3 regions of the Bradyrhizobium sp. USDA 4532 genome follow, and region 2 is predicted to be linked to each of the others. Evidence: predicted binding sites of a transcription regulator. Region 2 holds the regulator's gene; each other region holds the start of a gene.

Region 1 (6,998 bases), 600 kb from region 2:
GGCCTGGTTCCGTTCGATCCCGACATGATGCAATTCCATGGCATCGTGCGCCGGCACATGGAGATCATGACCGGGGCCGGCATCGTCGCGGGCCTGGTCTACTGGCTGATCGCCGGCCGCACCGCCGGCGCCTGGCGCGAGCCGGCGCGACCGTTGCCGCCGCCCCCGCCATTGCCGTCGCAACGGCGGCCGCAAACACCGCCGTCATCCTGAGGAACCGTGCGCAGCACGGTGTCTCGAAGGATGGGCCGCAGCAAGACCGCATCCTTCGGGGCTCGCAAGAGCTCGCACCTCCAGCGACAACGGCGAAGCCGTTGCGCGGGGATGACGTCACTTCCCATGCTCATCCGCCTCGGCTAAACCGCGCGCCATGAACCGGACCGGACTTTTCATTGCGCTGGGGCTGGCGCTCATCATCGGCATCCTGTTCGGGATCTATCCCGAGCTCGACCTGAAGCTGGCGGCGCTGTTCTACGATGTGGCGCAGAAAACCTTCCCGCTGAAGCTCGACGCGGTGGCGTCGTTCGCGCGCGATGCGGCGATGTGGATCGCCTGGGCGCTGGTGCTGCCGGCGATCGTGACCATCGTCTGGAAATTCATCCGCCCGGACCGGCCGATGCTGATGTCCGGCCGCGCCGCGGTGTTCCTGCTCACCACGATGCTGCTCTCGGCCGGCGTGCTCACCAATTTCACCTTCAAGAATTATTGGGGCCGGCCGCGGCCGGTGTTCGTGACGCAGTTCGGCGGCGACCTGCAATTCATGCCGTGGTGGGACCCGCGCGGCGGCTGCCCGCGCAACTGCTCGTTCTTCTCCGGCGAGGGCGCCACCGCGTTCTGGACCTATGCACCGGCGGCGCTGACGCCGCCCGCGTGGCGGCCGCTGGCCTTTGCCGGGGCCACCGTGTTCGGCATCGTCACCAGCGGGCTTCGCATGGCCTTTGGCGGCCATTTCTTCACCGATGTGGCGATCGCGGGCCTGGTGTCGTTCTTCACGGTCTGGCTGTTCTACGCGCTGATCTACCGCTGGGCAGCGACCCGGCTGACTGACGCCCAGGTCGATGCCGCGCTGACGCGCCTTGCGATGCCCGGCTACCGGTGGATGCAGCGCTGGCGCCGGGGCGGCAAGGCGGCGTCCAGCCAGACCGAGGCCTGATTTGGGCCTGATTAAAGGCGTGCTCAGCGTTCGGAAATTTGATATCGCCACCCCGGAAACATCATTGATTTCGACCGATTGGACCGTCCCATGAGTACGATTCTGAAAAGCCTGCCCACTGGCGAAAAAGTCGGCATCGCGTTCTCGGGCGGGCTCGACACGTCGGCGGCGCTGCTCTGGATGAAGCTGAAAGGCGCCAAGGTCTTCGCCTATACCGCCAATCTCGGCCAGCCCGACGAGGCCGACTACGACGCGATCCCGCGCAAGGCGGTGGATTTCGGCGCCGAGAAGGCCCGCCTCGTCGATTGCCGCACCCAGCTGGTCCATGAGGGCATCGCCGCGATCCAGTCCGGCGCGTTCCACATCTCGACCGGCGGCATCACCTATTTCAACACCACGCCGCTCGGCCGCGCGGTGACCGGCACGATGCTGGTCGCGGCGATGCAGGAGGACGGCGTCAACATCTGGGGCGACGGCTCGACCTTCAAGGGCAACGACATCGAGCGCTTCTATCGCTACGGCCTGCTGACCAACCCGAGCCTGCGCATCTACAAGCCCTGGCTCGACCAGCAGTTCATCGACGAGCTCGGCGGCCGCGCCGAGATGTCGGCGTTCATGACCGCGCAAGGCTTCGCCTACAAGATGAGCGCGGAGAAGGCCTATTCGACCGACAGCAATCTGCTCGGCGCGACGCATGAGGCCAAGGATCTCGAGAGCCTTGCGAGCGGCATCACCATCGTCAACCCGATCATGGGCGTGCCGTTCTGGCGCGCCGATTGCGACGTCAAGGCCGAGAAGGTCGTGGTGCGCTTCGAGGAGGGGCAGCCGGTCGCGCTGAACGGCAAGACGTTTGCAGATCCGGTCGCGCTGTTCCTCGAGGCCAATGCGATCGGCGGCCGCCACGGCCTCGGCATGAGTGACCAGATCGAGAACCGCATCATCGAAGCGAAGAGCCGCGGCATCTATGAGGCGCCCGGCATGGCACTCTTGCACATCGCCTATGAGCGCCTCGTCACCGGCATCCACAACGAGGATACGATCGAGCAGTACCGCATCAGCGGCATGCGGCTCGGCCGCTTGCTCTATCAGGGCCGCTGGTTCGATTCGCAGGCCTTGATGCTGCGCGAGACCGCGCAGCGCTGGGTGGCACGCGCCGTCACCGGCGAGGTGACGCTCGAGCTGCGCCGCGGCAACGACTACTCGATATCAAACACCGAGAGCCCGAACCTCACCTATGCGCCGGAGCGGCTCAGCATGGAGAAGGTCGAGGACGCCGCCTTCACGCCGGCCGACCGCATCGGCCAGCTGACGATGCGCAACCTCGACATTGCTGACACCCGCGCCAAGCTCGGCCTGTACAACAAGACCGGCCTCATCTCGAGCGACGAAGGCTCGCAGATCTTCCAGCTCGAGAACGACAAGGACTGAGGCGGCACCCTCTCGCCTTGTCGTCCCGGGCAAGCGAAGCGCGACCCGGGACCCATAACCACCGGCCATGGTTATGAAGCACGCTGGTGCTCCAGCGCGCTTCCACGACTCCTCCCTGTGGTTATGGGTCCCCTGAGTTCACAAACGAAGTGCAACACTTCCTTGAGGAGGTGTTGCCATGGGGCGGACTTACAAGCAGCTCTCTCTGGACGACCGATGCGAGATTGCCTGCCGATCGGCCAATGGCAGCTCGGTCCGGCAAATCGCGGCAGCTCTGGATCGCTCGCCATCAACGATCTCTCGGGAACTGAGGCGCAATCGGGGGAGCCAGGTCGGCTACAAGCCGAGCTATGCCCAGCACCAGATGCGAGCGCGGCGCTGGACGGGCGGACGCCTCGAACGGGAGCCCGGCCTGCGCCGCGCGGTGTTGCAACGCCTTCGCCGCGGCTGGTCGCCCGAGCAGGTCGCTGGCCGGCTGGCCCGCGAGTACGGGCGCAAGGTGATCTCCCACGAGACCATCTACCGCTTCATCTATCGCCAACTCAGGCGCACCACGGACTTCAACTGGCGGCGCTATCTGCCGCGCGCCAAGAGCAAGCGCGGCTGCCGCGGCAAGCGGGGCGGCAGCCCCGCAAGCTTCATCGAAGGCCGTGTATCCTTGGCAAATCGGCCGCTCGAAGCGGCCGACCGCAGCGTGCCCGGACACTGGGAGGCCGACCTGATGATGTTCTCGAAATACGGTCAGGCCGTGCTGACCGTGCACGAACGCACCTCGCGGCTGCTGCTCGGCATCCGCCTTGCCAGCAAGGTCGCGCGCGGTGTCGCCCGCCATCTCGTGGGCTTCTTCGCGCCCCTTCCACAAGAGCTGCGCCAGAGCGTTACCTTCGACAACGGCACCGAGTTCGCCGGTCACCTGGCGCTGCACCGCCTCTCGATCGCGACCTTCTTCTGCGATCCCCATGCCCCCTGGCAGAAGGGTGGCATCGAGAACGCCATCGGCAGGATGCGCCGCTTTATTCCCCGCAAGACGGATCTTCTAACCCTCTCGACCGCCAAGTTCCGCCAGTTCATCGCCGCCTACAACAACACCCCGCGCAAATGCCTTGACTACCGCACGCCTGCCGAGTCCTTTGCTCAAGTGTTGCACTTCGAATGTGAATCCACCTCCCGGCCTTCGCCGGGACGACGTGGGGAGAGAGGCCTGCCTACTTCACCCTGAGCGCATCCAGCAGCGAGCGGAACGCGCGCGCGTAATCGGTGCCGGTCTTGCCGATATCCGGCCCCGCGGAGACCGCAACCGCGGCTTCCGTCACCGCGCCGAGCAGCAGCCGCGCCAGCGGCTCGATCGGCTGCTTGGCGATCACGCCGGCATCCATCGCGGCGGCCAGCGCGCGCGGAAACTTGCCGCCGAAATGCTTGGCGTCGATCTCGCGCCAGCGTTCCCAGCCGAGCACGGCGGGGCCGTCGCGCAAGATGATCTGGCCGGTCGGGCCTTTCGAGCACGCCGCGAAATAGCCCTGCGTGCCCGCCGCCATCGCCGCCAGCGGATCGTTCTCGGCGCGCGAGATGCGGTCGAGATCGGCAACAAGGTCGATCGACACCTGCTCGAACACCGCCTCGAACACCGCCTCCTTGGTCGCGAAGTGATGATAGACCGCGCCCTTGGCGACACGCGCGCCGGCGGCGATGTCGTCCATCGTCGCAGCGGCGAAGCCGCGCTCGCCAAAAATGCGCCGCGCCGCCTTGACGATGGCGGCTCTGGTTTTCTCGCGCCGTTCGGCCTGGGTTGCCATGGCGCATCTCTAGCCCAGTTCCAGACGCAAGCCAATTGACTTACCGACTACCAGTCGATAAATACCGACTATAAGTCGGTAAATGGAGAATGCTCGATGCCCTCGCTTAGGACGTTGCAAGCCTTCGCTGACACGGTCGAGTCCAACGACCATGTCGGCGCGATCAGGAACTTCTATTCAGTCGATGCCCGCACCCAGGAGAACGACGGCGAGTGGCGGGTCGGCCGCGAGGCGCTGGCGGCGCGCGAGGCGGCGGTGCTGGCCGCGGTCGCCGGCGTCAAGACCACGCGGCTCGGGCCGCTCCTGCTTGACGGCGATCATTCGGCGATCTGCTGGCGCTTCGAATTCACCGGCAAGGACGGCAGGGTCCGCAGCATGGAGGAGGTCGCCTGGCAGACCTGGCGCGGCGATGAACTCGTCGAAGAGCGCTTCTTCTACGATCCGCAGCAGATGGCGCGCTGAAATCGCGCCGGCCCTTGCGGCAATACGCCCCGGCGCCGCCTCATTGCGCCGTCATCCGCCGCCACTAGCCTCCGCCCCGATGCGCATGATGCGCAAGGGCGGAGCATCGATCATGATCAAGCGAGTTGCCGGCGTGGCCGTCACGCTGGTGTTGTCGGCAGCGCCGGCGTTCGCCCAGACGATCTATCCGATCGATCGCGCCGATATCCTCGTCGGCGCCAAATTCGACTTCAAGGTCGAGCTTCCGGAATTGGTCGATCAAGCAAAGCTCAAGGTCACGCTGAACGGCGCGGACTATGCCGCGGTGTTCGGCCAGGGCGGCACATTCACCGCGCACGAGGCCGGCCGGGAGCAGTCGGCGCTGTTGCTGCGCGATGTCTCGCTCGTCAAGCCTGGGCAGGTCGCCGTCGAAGTCAGTGACGGCACGCAGAGCCGGACCGTGAGCTGGACCGTCTACGACACCGGGGCACGCAAGGCCAGGAACGTGATCCTGTTCATCGGCGACGGGATGTCGCCGTCGCATCGCGTCGCCGCGCGAATCCTCTCCAAGGGAATCGCGAAGGGCAAGAGCCGCGGCAAGCTCGCGATCGACGACATGCCGCATATGGCGCTGGTCGCGACCGCCGGCTCGGACTCGATCATCACCGATTCGGCGAATGCCGCGAGCGCCTACGCCACCGGCCACAAGGCCGCGGTCAATGCGCTCGGCGTCTACGCCGATCGCACGCCCGATCCGCTCGACGATCCCAGGGTCGAGACCATCGCGAGTCTTGCCAAGCGGCGGGCGGGCCTCGCCGTCGGCATCGTCACCAACACCGAGGTCGAGGACGCGACCCCGGCGGCGATGGTTGCGCATACCCGCCGCCGCGCCGCCTATGACGCGATCGTCGCGCAATATTTCGACGCGAAGCCCGACGTGCTGATGGGCGGCGGCTCCGCGAACTTCCTGCCGCAATCCGCGTCCGGATCGAAACGCAAGGACGATGTCGACTATCTCGCGCGCTTCCGCGACGCCGGCTATCCGGTCGCGACGACCGCAGGCGAACTCGCCACGCTCGCGGCCAAACCGGACACCCGCCAACTGCTCGGCCTGTTCGCCGCCGGCAACATGGACGGCGCGCTCGACCGCAAGTTCCTGAGGGGCGGCGGCGTCAGGAAATTCCCCGAGCAGCCGGACCTGACCGAGCAGGTCCAGGCCGCGCTCACGGTGCTGTCGAAACACGAGGCCGGTTTCTTCCTGATGGTCGAGTCCGGCCTGATCGACAAATACGCCCATCTGCTCGACATGGAGCGCGCGGTCTACGACACCATCATGCTCGACAATGCGGTGCGGCTGGCAAAGGACTGGGCGAAAGCGCGCAACGACGACACGCTGATCCTGGTCGTGGCCGACCACAACCATCCGAACAGCCTGGTCGGCACCATCAATGACGACATGGCGGCGACACCCAACGTGCCGCTGCGCGAGCGCGTCGGTGTCTACGAGAAAGCCGGGTTCCCGAATTATCCGGCGCCGGACGCCGAAGGTTATCCGTCACGCGTCGATGTCAGCCGGCGGCTTGCAATCTTCTCCGCCAGCCTGCCAGATCACTACGAGACGTTCCGCCCGAAACTCGACGATCCGAACGAGCCGACCGTGAAGGCCGACCAGCCCGACACGTTCAAGGCCAATGACAAGTACAAGGATGTCCCCGGCGTCGTGCTGCGCTTCGGCAATCTGCCGGCGATGATCGGCGCCAGCGTGCATTCCGGCGAGGACGTCATTCTCACCGCGACGGGCCCGGGCAGCGAGCGCGTCCACGGCTCGATGGACAACACCGAGGTGTTCCGCGTGATGGTCGAGGCGCTGGGACTGGGCGAGGGGAAGTAACGAATGATGAGATTGGGTCGATCAGCATGCCCGCTGTACCTCTCCCGCTTGCGGGGGCGACGCTTCTCCAACCTCCCCTTGAAAAGGGGAGGTCGCTTTGCTCGCCAGAGCAAAGCGGGTGGGGATCTGCTCTCTCCGCAGCCACCGTCACCTGCGGCTGACCCCCATCCCGACCTTCCCCTTTCAGGGGGAAGGAGAGCAAACAAAAATGGCCGGGATCGCTCCCGGCCATTCCGTCATGTCGCGCCGGCTCAGCGCGCCGGCTCAGCGCGGCGGCGCGGCCGAGGCGGTG
Region 2 (6,998 bases):
GCCGCGCTGATCCTTGCGATCATGGTGCTGCCCTTCATCACCGCGATCTCGGTCGACGTGTTCAAGACCGTGCCGCCGGTGCTGAAAGAGGCCGCCTACGGCATGGGCTGCACCACCTGGGAAGTCGTCCGCAGCGTCGTGATCCCCTACACCCGCGTCGGCGTGATCGGCGGCATCATGCTGGCGCTCGGCCGCGCCCTCGGCGAGACCATGGCGGTGACCTTCATCATCGGCAACTCGTTCCGGATCTCGTCGTCGATCTTCGCGCCGGGCACCACGATCTCGGCGGCGATCGCCAGCGAATTCGCCGAGAGCGACGGCCTGCACCAGTCCGGCCTGATCCTGCTCGGCCTGCTGTTGTTCGTGCTGACCTTCTTCGTGCTCGCCGGCGCGCGGCTGATGCTGATGCGGCTTGAAAAGAAGGCGGGGAAGTAACGCCATGAACCCGATCTACAAATCCCGCCGCCGCAGCGACATCGTCATCCGCGCACTCTGTGTCGGCGCGGCGCTGTTCGGCGTTACCTGGCTGGCGCTGATCCTGATCACGCTGCTCTATAACGGCCTTGCCGGCCTCAGCGTGCAGCTGTTCACCCAGAACACGCCGCCGCCCGGCTCGACCGAAGGCGGCTTGCTCAACGCCATCGTCGGCTCGGTCATCATGACCGTGATCGGCGTCGGCATCGGCGCGCCGCTTGGCCTGTTCGCCGGCACCTACCTCGCCGAATACGGCAAGCACGACAAGCTGACCTCGGTGATCCGCTTCATCAACGACATCCTGCTCAGCGCGCCCTCGATCATCATCGGCCTGTTCATCTATGGTGCGGTGGTGGTGCCGATGCGCGGCTTCTCGGCGATCGCAGGCAGCCTTGCGCTCGCGGTGATCGTGATCCCGGTCGTGCTGCGCACCACCGAGGACATGCTGCTCTTGGTGCCCAATCCGCTGCGCGAGGCCGCCTCCGCGCTCGGCCTGCCGCGTTCGCTGGTGATCAAGCGGATCGCTTATCGTGCCGCGCGATCGGGTCTGATCACCGGTGTGCTGCTGGCGACCGCCCGCGTCGCCGGCGAGACCGCGCCGCTGCTGTTCACCGCGCTGTCGAACCAGTTCTTCAGCCTGGATCTGACCAAGACGATGGCCAACCTGCCAGTGACCATCAACAACTTCGTGCAGAGCCCCTACGCCTACTGGAAAGAGCTGGCGTGGAGCGGCGCGCTGCTCATCACATTCACCGTGCTCGCGTTGAATATCGGCGCGCGTATCCTTGGTGCCGAAAGGGCCGCAAAATGACCGAGCTTTCCGTCTCCACGACTGCCGCAGGCCACATTCCCCAGGTTCCGCTGCCGGAAGCGCCGCCGAAAGTCACGGTGCGCAACCTCAACTTCTATTACGGCGAGCACCACGCGCTGAAGAACATCAACCTGGCGCTCGGCACCAACCGCGTCACGGCGTTCATCGGCCCGTCCGGCTGCGGCAAGTCGACCCTGCTGCGCATTTTCAACCGGATGTACGACCTGTATCCGGGTCAGCGCGCGGTCGGCCAGCTGATGCTGGACCAGACCAACATTCTCGACCCCAAGCTCGACCTCAACTTGCTGCGCGCGCGGGTCGGCATGGTGTTCCAGAAGCCGACGCCGTTCCCGATGACGATCTACGAGAACATCGCCTTCGGCATCCGCCTCTATGAGAAGATCTCGAAGTCCGAGATGGACGACCGGGTCGAGAAGGCGCTGCGCGGCGGCGCGCTGTGGAACGAGGTCAAGGACAAGCTGAACGCCTCCGGCCTGTCGCTCTCCGGCGGCCAGCAGCAGCGCCTGTGCATCGCGCGCACCGTGGCGGTGCGTCCCGAGGTGATCCTGTTCGACGAGCCGTGCTCGGCGCTCGACCCGATCTCGACCGCCAAGGTCGAGGAGCTGATCCAGGAGCTCTCCGAGGACTACACGATCGCGATCGTCACCCACAACATGCAGCAGGCGGCGCGCGTCTCCGATAAGACCGCCTTCATGTATCTCGGCGAGCTGATCGAGTTCGACGACACCAACAAGATATTCACCTCACCGAGCGATCGGCGCACCCAGGACTACATCACCGGCCGGTTCGGTTGACCGGCGCATGATCCGGAAAAGTGGAAACCGGTTTTCCGATCAGGTCATGCTAAAATTCAGGACACGAAACCATGATCCCCGGGATCATGGTTGAGGGAGACAAGCGATGGCTTCTGAACATACCGCCAAGGCATTCGACAGCGACCTGCAGGAGTTGACTCGCCTGGTCGCCGAGATGGGCGGCCTGGTCGAACGGATGATTACCGAGTCGGTCGACGCGCTGATCCGTCGCGACGTCGCGCTCGGCAAGCGCGTGGTCGCCGCCGACATCGAGATCGACAATCTGCAGCGCAACATCGAAGAGCGGGCGGTGCTGACGATCGCCCGCCGCCAGCCGATGGCGATCGATCTGCGTGAGATCGTCAGCGCGATGCGCGTCGCCACCGACCTCGAGCGGATCGGCGACCTCGCCAAGAACATGGGCAAGCGCGTCGCGGCGCTGGAGAGCGATTTCCAGCCGCTGAAGCTGATCCGCGGCCTCGAGCACATGACCGACCTCGTGCTGTCGCAGGTCAAGTCGGTGCTCGACGCCTATGCCGCGCACGACCTGCCGGCGGCGATGAACGTCTGGAAGGGCGACGAGGAGGTCGATGCGATCTGCACCTCGCTGTTCCGCGAACTGCTCACCTACATGATGGAAGATCCGCGCAACATCTCGTTCTGCATCCATCTGATGTTCTGCGCCAAGAACATCGAGCGGATCGGCGATCACGCCACCAATATCGCCGAGACCGTGTTCTACATGATCGAGGGCCAGCAGATCACCGACAAGCGCCCGAAGGGCGACATGACCACTTTTGCCACCACGGTGCCGGGCAACTGAGGCATGATCGGCAAGCACGGAACCGGCAAGAGCGAAACTGGATGATCCTCGCGACAAATCGTTTCCGCGGGGACTATGCTCAAGGAAGTAAGCGTTTCGGTTTGCGTCTGGGCAACGGATCACCACAGAGAAAGAACTTAAACCGATGAGCGCACGCATTCTGGTAGTCGAAGACGAGGAAGCGCTGACGACGCTGTTGCGCTACAATCTCGATGCGGAAGGCTACGATGTCGAGACGGTGGGGCGCGGCGACGATGCGGATACAAGGCTGAAGGAGCGCGTTCCCGACCTCGTGGTGCTGGACTGGATGCTGCCGGGCCTGTCCGGCATCGAACTGTGCCGCCGCCTGCGGGCGCGGCCCGAGACCAAGCAGCTTCCGATCATCATGCTGACCGCGCGCGGCGAGGAAAGCGAGCGCGTGCGCGGGCTTGCCACCGGCGCGGACGATTACATCGTCAAGCCGTTCTCGGTGCCGGAGCTGCTGGCGCGGGTGAAGGGCCTGTTGCGCCGCGCCAGCCCGGAGCGGCTTGCGACCGTGCTGACCTACGGCGACATCGAGCTCGACCGCGAGAAGCGCCGCGTGGCGCGCTCGGGCCGTCCGATCGATCTCGGGCCGACCGAGTATCGCCTGCTCGAATTCTTCCTTGAGCATCCCGGCCGCGTGTTCAGCCGCGAGCAATTGCTCGACAGCGTCTGGGGCCGCGACATCTACATCGATGAGCGCACCGTCGACGTGCATATCGGCCGCCTGCGCAAGCTGCTCAATCCGGGCCGCGAGCAGGATCCGATCCGCACTGTGCGCGGCGCCGGCTACGCGCTCGACGACCGCTTTGCCAAGGCCGAGCCGCAGCCGTAACGGCCATGCGGCATTCATAAACCGCAACACGGCGTCGTCCCGGCGAAACCCGGGACCCATACGCTGCGGCCAGCGCAATCGGCACGCGGCCAGACGGCTTTCTAACAACACCCATTCGTGGTTATGGGTCCCGGCCTGCGCCGGGACGACGCTGGTGATATAGCCGGGCTGGGTCACACAAAAAAATCCCCGCTTTCGCGGGGATTTGTCTTTGAGGTCTTCCGTCGTTTTCCCGAGTGCTCACTTGATCTGCGGTTTCGCCGACGGCCGGCGGCGATCGGCGGCGGGCTGGTAGGCGACGCGCGAGTGATGCGCGCAATAGGGCAGGCCGCCGAGCGCTTTGCCGCCGCAGAAGAAGAATTCCGGGCTCGAGGGATCGCCGACCGGCCAGTGACAGGTGGCCTCGTTGAGCTCGAGCAGCGACAGCCGCTGGCTCATCGGCACCACATTGTCGTAGGAGATCGGATCGGGCTCCATCTCGGCCTCGAAGGCGTGCGCCAGCGCGGTGTTGCCGCGCGAGACCGGGCGCGCCACCCGCATCATGTGCTGGGCGGGGCGGGCCTTGCGCTGCCGCGGCGCGGCCGTGGAGGGTGCCTTGGCGCGGCCGGAGAGGCCGAGCCGATGCACTTTGCCGATCACGGCGTTTCGCGTCACATTGCCAAGTTCCGCCGCGATCTGGCTGGCCGACAGGCCGGACTCCCAGAGCTTCTTCAGCTGCTCGACGCGATCGTCGGACCAGGTCAATACAGTCATCGCATTCTTCCCTTCGCGTAGCGCCGGCCAATCATTGGAGCGGCGCTGCGAGCCAATCTGGACAAATATCCCTGCGGCCAGAATCCCTTAGCCCTCGCCGGGCACGGTGTTGCGCCCGAACGTTTACGCGAGACACAAAGGCTACTTAGAGGGTCCAGTACCGCCGCACGAGATGTCGTACCCGACAGGCCAAACGCTACAATATGGCGTGACTCTGGCGCAAGAGTCCGCGGTCGTGCGTCCACATGTTCCCACACAGTTAAGCATCGCGATGAGGCTTTTCCACCGCACCGGAATGCTCCGGATTGCGCTCGTTTCGCATTGCAGGAAGGCCACTTCGTGGCGATTGACACTTACCGACCGCAGCATAGAATGCCCGCCACGTGCCGCCCGCAAAGGCGGCCGTTTTGTTTTCCGAAGCTGGCCGTTGCTGCGCTGGCGTCAAGGCGCGCGGCAATTGTCGGCTTAAAAACCGTCAGTGATCGTCATGACCAACGCTGCCACGTCGCATCTGCTCCCCGTCTTCGCCAGGGTCGATCTCGGTTTCGAGCGCGGTGAGGGCGCCTGGCTGATCGCAACCAACGGCGACCGCTATCTCGATTTCACCTCGGGCGTCGCGGTCAACGCGCTCGGGCACGCGCATCCGCATCTCGTCAAGGCGCTGCAGGAACAGGCGACCAAGCTCTGGCACATGTCGAACCTGTTCAAGAGCCCGGACGGCGAGGTGCTTGCCGCGCGGCTGTGCGAGCAGAGCTTTGCCGACTTCGTGTTCTTCTGCAATTCCGGCGCGGAAGCGATGGAGGGCGTGATCAAGCTGGTCCGCCACTATCACTTCTCCAAGGGCCATGGCGAGCGCTACCGCATCATCACCTTCGAGGGCGCCTTCCACGGCCGCACGCTGGGCACGCTGGCGGCGACCGGCTCGGCGAAATATCTCGAGGGCTTCGGCCCGCCGATGGACGGCTTCGACCAGGTGCCGCATGGCGACATCGACGCGGTGAAGAAGGCGATCGGTCCGCACACCGCCGGCATCCTGATCGAGCCGGTGCAGGGCGAGGGCGGCGTGCGCTCGGCGCCACAGGCGTTCTTCAAGGCACTGCGCGCGCTGTGCGACGAGCACGGCCTGCTGCTCGCCTTCGACGAGGTGCAGACCGGCATGGGCCGAACCGGCGAGCTGTTCGCCTACAAGCGCACCGGCGTCACGCCGGACGTGATGTCGCTGGCCAAGGCGCTCGGGGGCGGTTTCCCGATCGGCGCGGTGCTGGCGACCGCGCAAGCCGCGGCCGGCATGGCGCCCGGCTCGCACGGCTCGACCTTCGGCGGCAATCCGCTCGCGGTCGCCGCCGCCAATGCCGTGCTCGACGTCATGCTGAAACCCGGCTTCTTCGAGCATGTGCAGAAGATGTCGCTGCTGCTCAAGCAGAAGCTCGCCTCCGTCGTCGACCGCTATCCCGGCGTGCTGTCGGAGGTACGCGGCGAGGGGCTGTTGATCGGCGTCAAGGCCGTGGTGCCGTCGGGCGACCTGATCGCAGCGCTGCGCAGCGAGAAGCTGCTCACCGTCGGCGCAGGCGACAATGTGGTGCGGTTCCTGGCGCCGCTGATCGTGACCGAGTCCGAGATCGACCAGTCGATCACCGCGCTCGAGCGCGCCTGCGCGACATTGTCGGTGGCGCAGCCGAAGAAGGCGGCTGGATAATGAGCAAGCCGGTCCGTCACTTCCTCGATATCAACGAGCTGCCGCTCGGCGAACTGCGCAACATGCTGTCCGCCGGAGCCGCCATGAAGGCGAAGCTGAAGGCGCATGAGAAGGGCAGGAAGCCGCTCGAAGGCAAGACGCTGGCGATGATCTTCGAGCGCCCGTCGACCCGCACAAGGGTGTCGTTCGACGTGGGCATGCGCCAGCTCGGCGGTGAATCCATCATGCTGACCGGCGCCGAGATGCAGCTCGGCCGCGGCGAGACCATCGCCGACACCGCGCGCGTGCTGTCGCGCTATGTCGATGCGATCATGATCCGCATCCTCAACCATGACGCGCTGCTCGAGCTCGCGGCTCACGCCACCGTTCCCGTCATCAACGGCCTGACCCGGCGTTCGCATCCCTGCCAGGTGATGGCCGACCTCATGACCTATGAGGAAAACCGCGGCTCGATCGAGGGCAAGACCGTGGCCTGGACCGGCGACGACAACAACGTGCTGGCCTCCTGGGCGCATGCCGCCGAGCGGTTCAAGTTCCAGCTCAATGTTGCGACCCCGCCGGAGCTGTCGCCGAAGAAGCCGATGCGCGACTGGATCAAGGCGACCGGCGCGCCGATCATGCTCGGCACCGATCCGGAAGCCGCCGTGCGCGGCGCCGACTGCGTCGTCACCGACACCTGGGTGTCGATGGGCGACAAGGAGGGCGAGCACCGCCACAACGTGCTGCGGCCCTATCAGGTCAATGCCAAGCTGATGTCGCTCGCCAAGCCG
Region 3 (6,998 bases), 4.8 Mb from region 2:
ACACGAAAAAAGCTGGCCACGCGGGCGAGGGGCTTCGCAGCGATGGCGTATGGGGGAATCTATTTGGCCGATGAGTTCATCCTCGAAACCAGCGGATTGACCAAGGAATTCGCGGGTTTCTTCGCCGTTCGCGACGTCGCGTTGAAAGTGCGTCGGGGCAGTATCCATGCGTTGATCGGGCCGAACGGCGCCGGCAAGACGACCTGTTTCAATCTGCTGACCAAATTCCTGAAGCCGTCGGCAGGCCAGATTCGCTACAAGGGCCACGACATCACCGCGATGCCGCCGGCCGACGTGGCGCGCCTCGGGCTGGTCCGTTCGTTTCAGATTTCGGCGGTATTTCCGCATCTGACCGCGCTCGAGAACGTTCGCGTGGCGCTGCAGCGGCAGCACGGTTCGTCGTTCGATTTCTGGCGCTCGAAAAGCGTGCTCGACCGCTTCAATCCGCGCGCCCACGAGCTCCTGAACGACGTCGGCTTGAGCGAATTCGCCAACACGCCGGCGGTGGAGATGCCGTACGGCCGCAAGCGCGCACTTGAAATTGCAACGACGCTCGCGCTCGACCCCGAGATGATGCTGCTCGACGAGCCGATGGCCGGCATGGGCCACGAGGACATCGACAAGATCGCGGCGCTGATCAAGCGGATCTCCGCGAAATACACCATCCTGATGGTCGAACATAACCTCTCGGTGGTGGCCAACCTCTCCGACATCATCACGGTGCTGACGCGCGGGCAGGTGCTGGCGGAGGGCAACTACGCCGACCTCTCCAAGGACGAGCGCGTGAAGGAAGCCTATCTGGGAGCGGGTCATGGCTGAGGCAAAACTGGCGGAGAAGCCCGTCGCTGCGGCCGGCGCCGACGTGCTGACGGTCAAGGATCTGCAGGCCTGGTACGGCGAATCCCACATCCTTCACGGCATCAATTTCAACGTGAAGGCCGGCGAGGTGGTGACGCTGCTCGGCCGCAACGGCGCCGGCAAGACCACCACGTTGAAGTCGGTGATGGGCGTCATCAACAAGCGCTCCGGCTCGATCCGCTTCGACAATCAGGAAATCATCCGCGCCACCTCGGACAAAATCGCGCGGCTCGGCATCGCATTCTGTCCCGAGGAGCGCGGCATTTTCGCCAGCCTCGACGTGCGCGAGAACCTGCTGCTGCCGCCGGTGGTGCGCCCGGGCGGCCTGCCGCTCGACCAGATCTTCACGCTGTTTCCCAACCTGAAGGAGCGCCTCACCAGCCAGGGCACCAAGCTCTCGGGCGGCGAGCAGCAGATGCTGGCGATTGCGCGCATCCTGCGCACCGGCGCGCGCTTCCTGATGCTGGACGAGCCGACCGAAGGGTTGGCGCCGGTCATCATCCAGCAGATCGGGCACACCATTGCGCGCCTGAAGTCGCAGGGATTCACGATCCTGTTGGTCGAGCAGAATTTCCGTTTCGCCTCGACCGTTGCGGACCGCTATTACATTGTCGAGCACGGCAAGGTGATCGACGGCTTCGCGAATTCCGAGCTGTCGGCCAACATGGACAAGCTCCATACCTATCTCGGTGTCTGATATCGCCAGAACCAGAAAATTTAGGACGAGGGAATACGACATGAAGAACAAGATTTCGGCGCTCTTGCTCGGCACCGCGATGGTGCTGTCCGCCGCAAGCGTCGCCTCCGCCCAGGAAAAGCTCGACAAGGCGGTCAAGATCGGCGCGCTGTCGGACCAGTCCGGCCTCTACGCGGATCTCGCCGGCCCCGGCTCGACGCTGGCGGCGCAGATGGCGATCGAGGACTCCGGCCTCAAGGCCAAGGGCTGGACCATCGACCTGATCTCCGGCGATCACCAGAACAAGCCCGATATCGGCACCACCATCGCCCGCCAGTGGTTCGACGTCGACAAGGTCGACACCATCGTCGACGTGCCGAATTCCGGCGTCGCGCTCGCGGTCAACAACGTCGTGAAGGAAAAGAACGGCGTCTACATCAATTCAGGCGCCGCCACCTCGGATCTCACCAACGCGCAGTGCTCGCCGAATACCGTGCACTGGACCTACGACACCTACATGCTCGCCCACGCCACCGGCCAGGCGCTGGTGAAGGCGGGCGGGGACACCTGGTTCTTCCTCACCGCGGATTACGCGTTCGGCGCCGCGCTCGAGCGCGACACCACATCCGTCGTCACCGCCAATGGCGGCAAGGTGGTCGGCGGCGTCAAGCATCCGCTCAACACCGCTGACTTCTCCTCCTTCCTGCTGCAGGCGCAGGCTTCCAAGGCCAAGATCATCGGCCTCGCCAATGCCGGCGGCGACACCACCAACTCCATCAAGCAGGCGGCCGAGTTCGGCATCGTCAAGGGCGGCCAGAAGCTCGCGGCGCTGCTGCTGTTCCTCACCGACGTCAAGGCGATCGGGCTCGAGACCGCGCAGGGCCTCAACTTCACCGAGACGTTCTACTGGGACCTCAACGACAAGACCCGTGCCTTCTCCAAGCGCTTCTCGGACCGGATGAAGAACAGCGCGCCCCCGACCATGGTGCAGGCCGGCGTCTATGCGGGCCTCATGCATTACTTCAAGGCGCTGGAAGCGCTCGGTGGCAATCCGCATGACGGCGCCAAGGTGGTCGCGAAGATGAAGACGATCCCGACCGACGATCCGCTGTTCGGCAAGGGCGAGGTCGAGGCCAACGGCCGCGTCACCCACGATGCCTATCTGTTCGAAGTGAAGAAGCCCTCGGAGTCCAAGGGACCGTGGGACTTCTACAAGCTGGTCGGCACCGTGCCGGGCAACCAGGCCTTCACGCCGCTCGACAAGAGCGCCTGCGCGCTTCTGAAGAAGTGACGATCATGCCCGCCGGCCATGCGCGTGGCCGGCGGGCTTCATCTATCTAGCGAAAGCTCATTCGATGCAGGCTCTGTACGCACAGCTTCTGGTGGGACTGATCAACGGCTCGTTCTACGCGCTGCTCAGTCTGGGGCTCGCCGTCATCTTCGGCATGCTCAACATCATCAATTTCGCGCATGGCGCGCTATACATGATGGGCGCCTTCGTGGCGTATTTCCTGCTCAACCTGGGCGGCATCAATTACTGGTGGGCGCTGATCATCGCACCCGTCGTGGTCGGCATCTTCGGCATGATCCTCGAGCGGACCATGCTGCAATGGCTGACCGGCCTCGATCATCTCTACGGATTGCTGCTGACCTTCGGCATCGCGCTGATCGTGCAGGGCGTGTTCCAGAACTATTTCGGGTCCTCGGGCCTGCCTTACTCGATCCCGGATCAGCTCAAGGGCGGCGTCAATCTCGGCTTCATGTTCCTGCCGATCTATCGCGGCTGGGTCGTCATCTTCTCGCTCGTGGTGTGCCTTGCCACCTGGTTCCTGATCGAGAAGACGCAGCTCGGCGCCTACCTGCGCGCCGCGACCGAGAACCCGACGCTGGTGCGCGCGTTCGGCATCAACGTGCCGCGCATGATCACGCTGACCTACGGGCTCGGCGTCGGTCTTGCCGCGCTTGCCGGCGTGCTGTCGGCGCCGATCAACCAGGTCCGCCCGCTGATGGGCGCCGATCTCATCATCGTGGTGTTCGCGGTGGTCGTGATCGGCGGCATGGGCTCGATCATGGGCTCGATCATCACCGGCTTCGCGCTCGGCGTGATCGAGGGACTGACCAAGTATTTTTATCCCGAGGCCTCCAACACCGTGGTGTTTGTCCTGATGGTGGTGGTGTTGCTGGTGAAGCCAACGGGACTGACGGGACGGGCGGCTTGATATGTCAGCATTGACCGACGATACACTTCCGATCACGCCGCGCGCGATGCGCGACGAGATGATCGTATTCGCCGCGATGGCGCTGCTGCTGGCGATCGTGCCGTGGACGGGGATCTATCCGTTCTTCGTCATGCAGGCGCTGTGCTTCGCGCTGCTCGCCTGCGCCTTCAACCTCCTGATCGGCTATGGCGGCCTGCTGTCGTTCGGCCACGCGATGTTCCTCGGCACCGCCGGCTACGTCTCGGCCCACGCGCTGAAGGTGTGGGGGCTGACGCCGGAGCTCGGCATCCTGGTCGGCACCGCGGCCGCGGCCTTGCTCGGCCTGGTCACCGGCTACATCTCGATCAAGCGGCAGGGCATCTATTTCTCGATGATCACGCTGGCGCTGTCGCAGCTGCTTTACTTCCTCTATTTGCAGGCGCCGTTCACCCATGGTGAAGACGGCATCCAGGGCATTCCGCAAGGCCACCTGCTCGGCATCTTCGATCTCTCGAAGCCGCTGGTGCTTTACTATGTCGTGCTGGTCGGCTTCCTCGCCGGGTTCCTGCTGATCTACCGCACCATCAACTCGCCGTTCGGCGAGGTGCTGAAGTCGATCCGCGAAAACGAGCCGCGGGCGATTTCGCTTGGCTACAAGACCGACCAGTACAAGCTGCTCGCCTTCATCCTGTCGGGCACGCTGGCGGGCTTTGCCGGCTCGCTGAAGGTGTTCGTGGCGCAGAATGCCTCGCTCACCGACGTGCACTGGTCGATGTCCGGTGAAATCGTGCTCATGACGCTGGTCGGCGGTCTCGGCACCATCTTCGGCCCGGTGGTCGGCGCCTTCGTGATCATCGCCATGCAGCAATATCTCGCCGGTTTCGGCCAGTGGGTGACGGTGATCCAGGGCGTGATCTTCGTGGCCTGCGTGCTGCTGTTCCGGCGTGGCCTGGTCGGTGAGCTGGCCCATTTGTTGCGGCGGTCGCTGTAGGGCAGGTCCCGGCGACTTTCGGCCGACATAGCGGTGGACGACCGCCCGCTCGGGCGGTCGATCCCGATGCTTTCCCCGCCAGATGCTCTATGACAGTTCTGTGACAGTCGCTAAAAGGGCTGTCCCGGAATGATGGAACTGAGACATGCTGCGCTGGTTTCGCGCCTTCCTGCCCAAGGAAGAGCGGTTTTTCGACCTGTTCGCCCGACACGCCCGGACCTCCGTGCAATGCGCATTGGCGTTGCAGGACATGCTGAAGGGCGGGGAGGAGACTCCGGTCTTTTGCCAGCGCGTCAATCAGTTCGAGAACGACGCCGATAGCGTCACCCGCGAGGTCCTGACCGCGGTTCGCCGCACCTTCATCACCCCGTTCGATCGTGGCGATATCAAGAACCTGATCACCTCGATGGACGACGCGGTCGACCAGATGCAGGCGACCGCAAAGGCGGTCATGCTGTTCGAGGTGCGCGAGTTCGAGCCGCCGATGCGCGAGATGGGCGGCCTGATCGTCGAATGCGCCAATCTGGTCGGCCGCGCGCTGCCCCTGTTGCAGTCGATCGGCCACAACGTCTCGATGCTGACCCAGATCACCGAGGAACTGACCAAGCTCGAGGGCCGGGTCGACGATCTCCAGGATATCGGGCTCAAGGAGCTGTTCCTGAAGCACCGCGACGCCAACACGATGGACTACATCGTCGGCGCGGAGATCTACGACCATCTCGAGAAAGTGGCCGACCGTTTCGACGACGTGGCGAACGAGATCAACTCGATCGTGATCGAGCAAGTCTGAGCATGATCCGGAAAAGTGTGATGCGGTTTTCCCTGCGACAAACGCGAAGCGTTTGCGCGGCGGTCATGCTCAACAAAGCACAATAGAGTGGGGCATCACGTGGACGCCACGCTGGGTCTTCCAATTCTGACCATCCTGATCGCGGTCGCGCTGCTGTTCGACTTCCTGAACGGCCTGCACGACGCCGCGAACTCGATTGCGACCATCGTCTCGACCCGCGTGCTGCGGCCGCAATATGCGGTGTTCTGGGCGGCGTTCTTCAACTTCCTCGCGTTCCTGGTGTTCGGCCTGCACGTTGCCAACACGATCGGCACCGGGATCATCGAGCCGTCGGTGGTGGATGCGACCGTGATCTTCGCAGCATTGGTCGGCGCGATCGTCTGGAACGTGATCACCTGGGCGCTGGGCATTCCGTCGTCGAGCTCGCACGCGCTGATCGGCGGCCTGGTCGGCGCCGGCATGGCGAAGGCGGGGATTTCGGCGGCGGTGTGGAGCGGGCTCTCCAAGACCTTGCTCGCGATCGTGCTGTCGCCGCTGGTCGGCTTCCTGCTGGCGCTGGTGCTGGTCGCGATCGTGTCCTGGCTCTCGGTGCGCTCGACGCCGTTCGCGGTCGATCGCGCATTCCGCATCCTGCAATTCGCCTCGGCGTCGCTCTATTCGCTCGGCCATGGCGGCAACGACGCGCAAAAGACCATGGGCATCATCGCCGTGCTGCTCTATTCGCAGGGCCATCTCGGCGACACCTTCGAAATTCCGTTCTGGGTGGTGCTGGCCTGCCAGGGCGCGATGGCGCTGGGTACCCTGATGGGCGGCTGGCGGATCGTCCGCACCATGGGGCTGCGGATCACCAAGCTGACGCCGATGCAGGGTTTCTGCGCCGAAACCGGCGGCGCCGTGACGCTGTTCATGGCGACCTATCTCGGGGTTCCCGTATCGACCACGCACACCATCACGGGCGCCATCGTCGGCGTCGGCGCCGCACGGCGGCTTTCCGCCGTGCGCTGGAATGTGGCGAGCTCGATCGTCTACGCCTGGGTGATCACGATCCCGGCGTCGGCCGCGGTCGCTGCCGCGAGCTATTGGGCGGTGCAGATTCTGAAGTAGCGTTTTCGAGCGAAGTGGAAGCCGGTTCGCGTTAAGAAAATGCGTCCCAAAAAGGAGTAATCAGCCGACCAGCTTCAGCCCGACGATGCCGGCAACGATCAGTCCGATGCTGGCAAGCCGCATCGCGGTCGCGGGTTCGCCGAGCAGGATGATGCCGAGCGCCGCGGTGCCGACCGCGCCGATCCCGGTCCAGACCGCATAGGCGGTTCCAATCGGCAGCGTCTTCAGCGCGAGGCCGAGCAGGATCACGCTGCCGGCCATCGCCGCCAGCGTCAGCACCGACGGCACCAGCCGCGAGAAACCTTCGGTATATTTCAGCCCGATCGCCCAGCCGATCTCGAGCAGGCCAGCGGTGAACAGAATGGTCCAAGCCATCACGAA

What was found. The regulator PhoB, encoded in region 2, activates phosphate uptake and scavenging genes when phosphate is short. The targets are predictions, from matches to a motif close to TGTCATNNANCTGTCAT.
Region 1: a site for PhoB is predicted at 4,875-4,891, ahead of J2R76_RS28695 (alkaline phosphatase). Genes of this name have one in related genera too.
Region 3: a site for PhoB is predicted at 4,813-4,829, ahead of J2R76_RS09625 (DUF47 domain-containing protein). Genes of this name have one in related genera too.

What each region holds. Positions count from the first base shown of each region.
Region 1 covers NZ_JALJZN010000001.1:6,215,504-6,222,501, forward strand. The annotation lists gene J2R76_RS28665 (hypothetical protein) at 1-213, shown strand, start outside; gene J2R76_RS28670 (phosphatase PAP2 family protein) at 371-1,153, shown strand; gene argG (argininosuccinate synthase) at 1,244-2,581, shown strand; gene J2R76_RS28680 (IS30 family transposase) at 2,760-3,800, shown strand; gene J2R76_RS28685 (TetR/AcrR family transcriptional regulator) at 3,787-4,374, opposite strand; gene J2R76_RS28690 (polyketide cyclase) at 4,471-4,836, shown strand; gene J2R76_RS28695 (alkaline phosphatase) at 4,949-6,706, shown strand; gene J2R76_RS28700 (OmpA family protein) at 6,971-6,998, opposite strand, start outside.
Region 2 covers NZ_JALJZN010000001.1:6,820,227-6,827,224, forward strand. The annotation lists gene pstC (phosphate ABC transporter permease subunit PstC) at 1-435, shown strand, start outside; gene pstA (phosphate ABC transporter permease PstA) at 440-1,285, shown strand; gene pstB (phosphate ABC transporter ATP-binding protein PstB) at 1,282-2,100, shown strand; gene phoU (phosphate signaling complex protein PhoU) at 2,207-2,923, shown strand; gene phoB (phosphate regulon transcriptional regulator PhoB) at 3,069-3,779, shown strand; gene J2R76_RS31360 (GcrA family cell cycle regulator) at 4,020-4,532, opposite strand; gene J2R76_RS31365 (aspartate aminotransferase family protein) at 5,020-6,228, shown strand; gene argF (ornithine carbamoyltransferase) at 6,228-6,998, shown strand, end outside.
Region 3 covers NZ_JALJZN010000001.1:1,981,183-1,988,180, reverse strand. The annotation lists gene J2R76_RS09650 (ABC transporter ATP-binding protein) at 64-819, shown strand; gene J2R76_RS09645 (ABC transporter ATP-binding protein) at 812-1,555, shown strand; gene J2R76_RS09640 (ABC transporter substrate-binding protein) at 1,596-2,825, shown strand; gene J2R76_RS09635 (branched-chain amino acid ABC transporter permease) at 2,890-3,753, shown strand; gene J2R76_RS09630 (branched-chain amino acid ABC transporter permease) at 3,755-4,723, shown strand; gene J2R76_RS09625 (DUF47 domain-containing protein) at 4,869-5,513, shown strand; gene J2R76_RS09620 (inorganic phosphate transporter) at 5,613-6,617, shown strand; gene sugE (quaternary ammonium compound efflux SMR transporter SugE) at 6,678-6,992, opposite strand.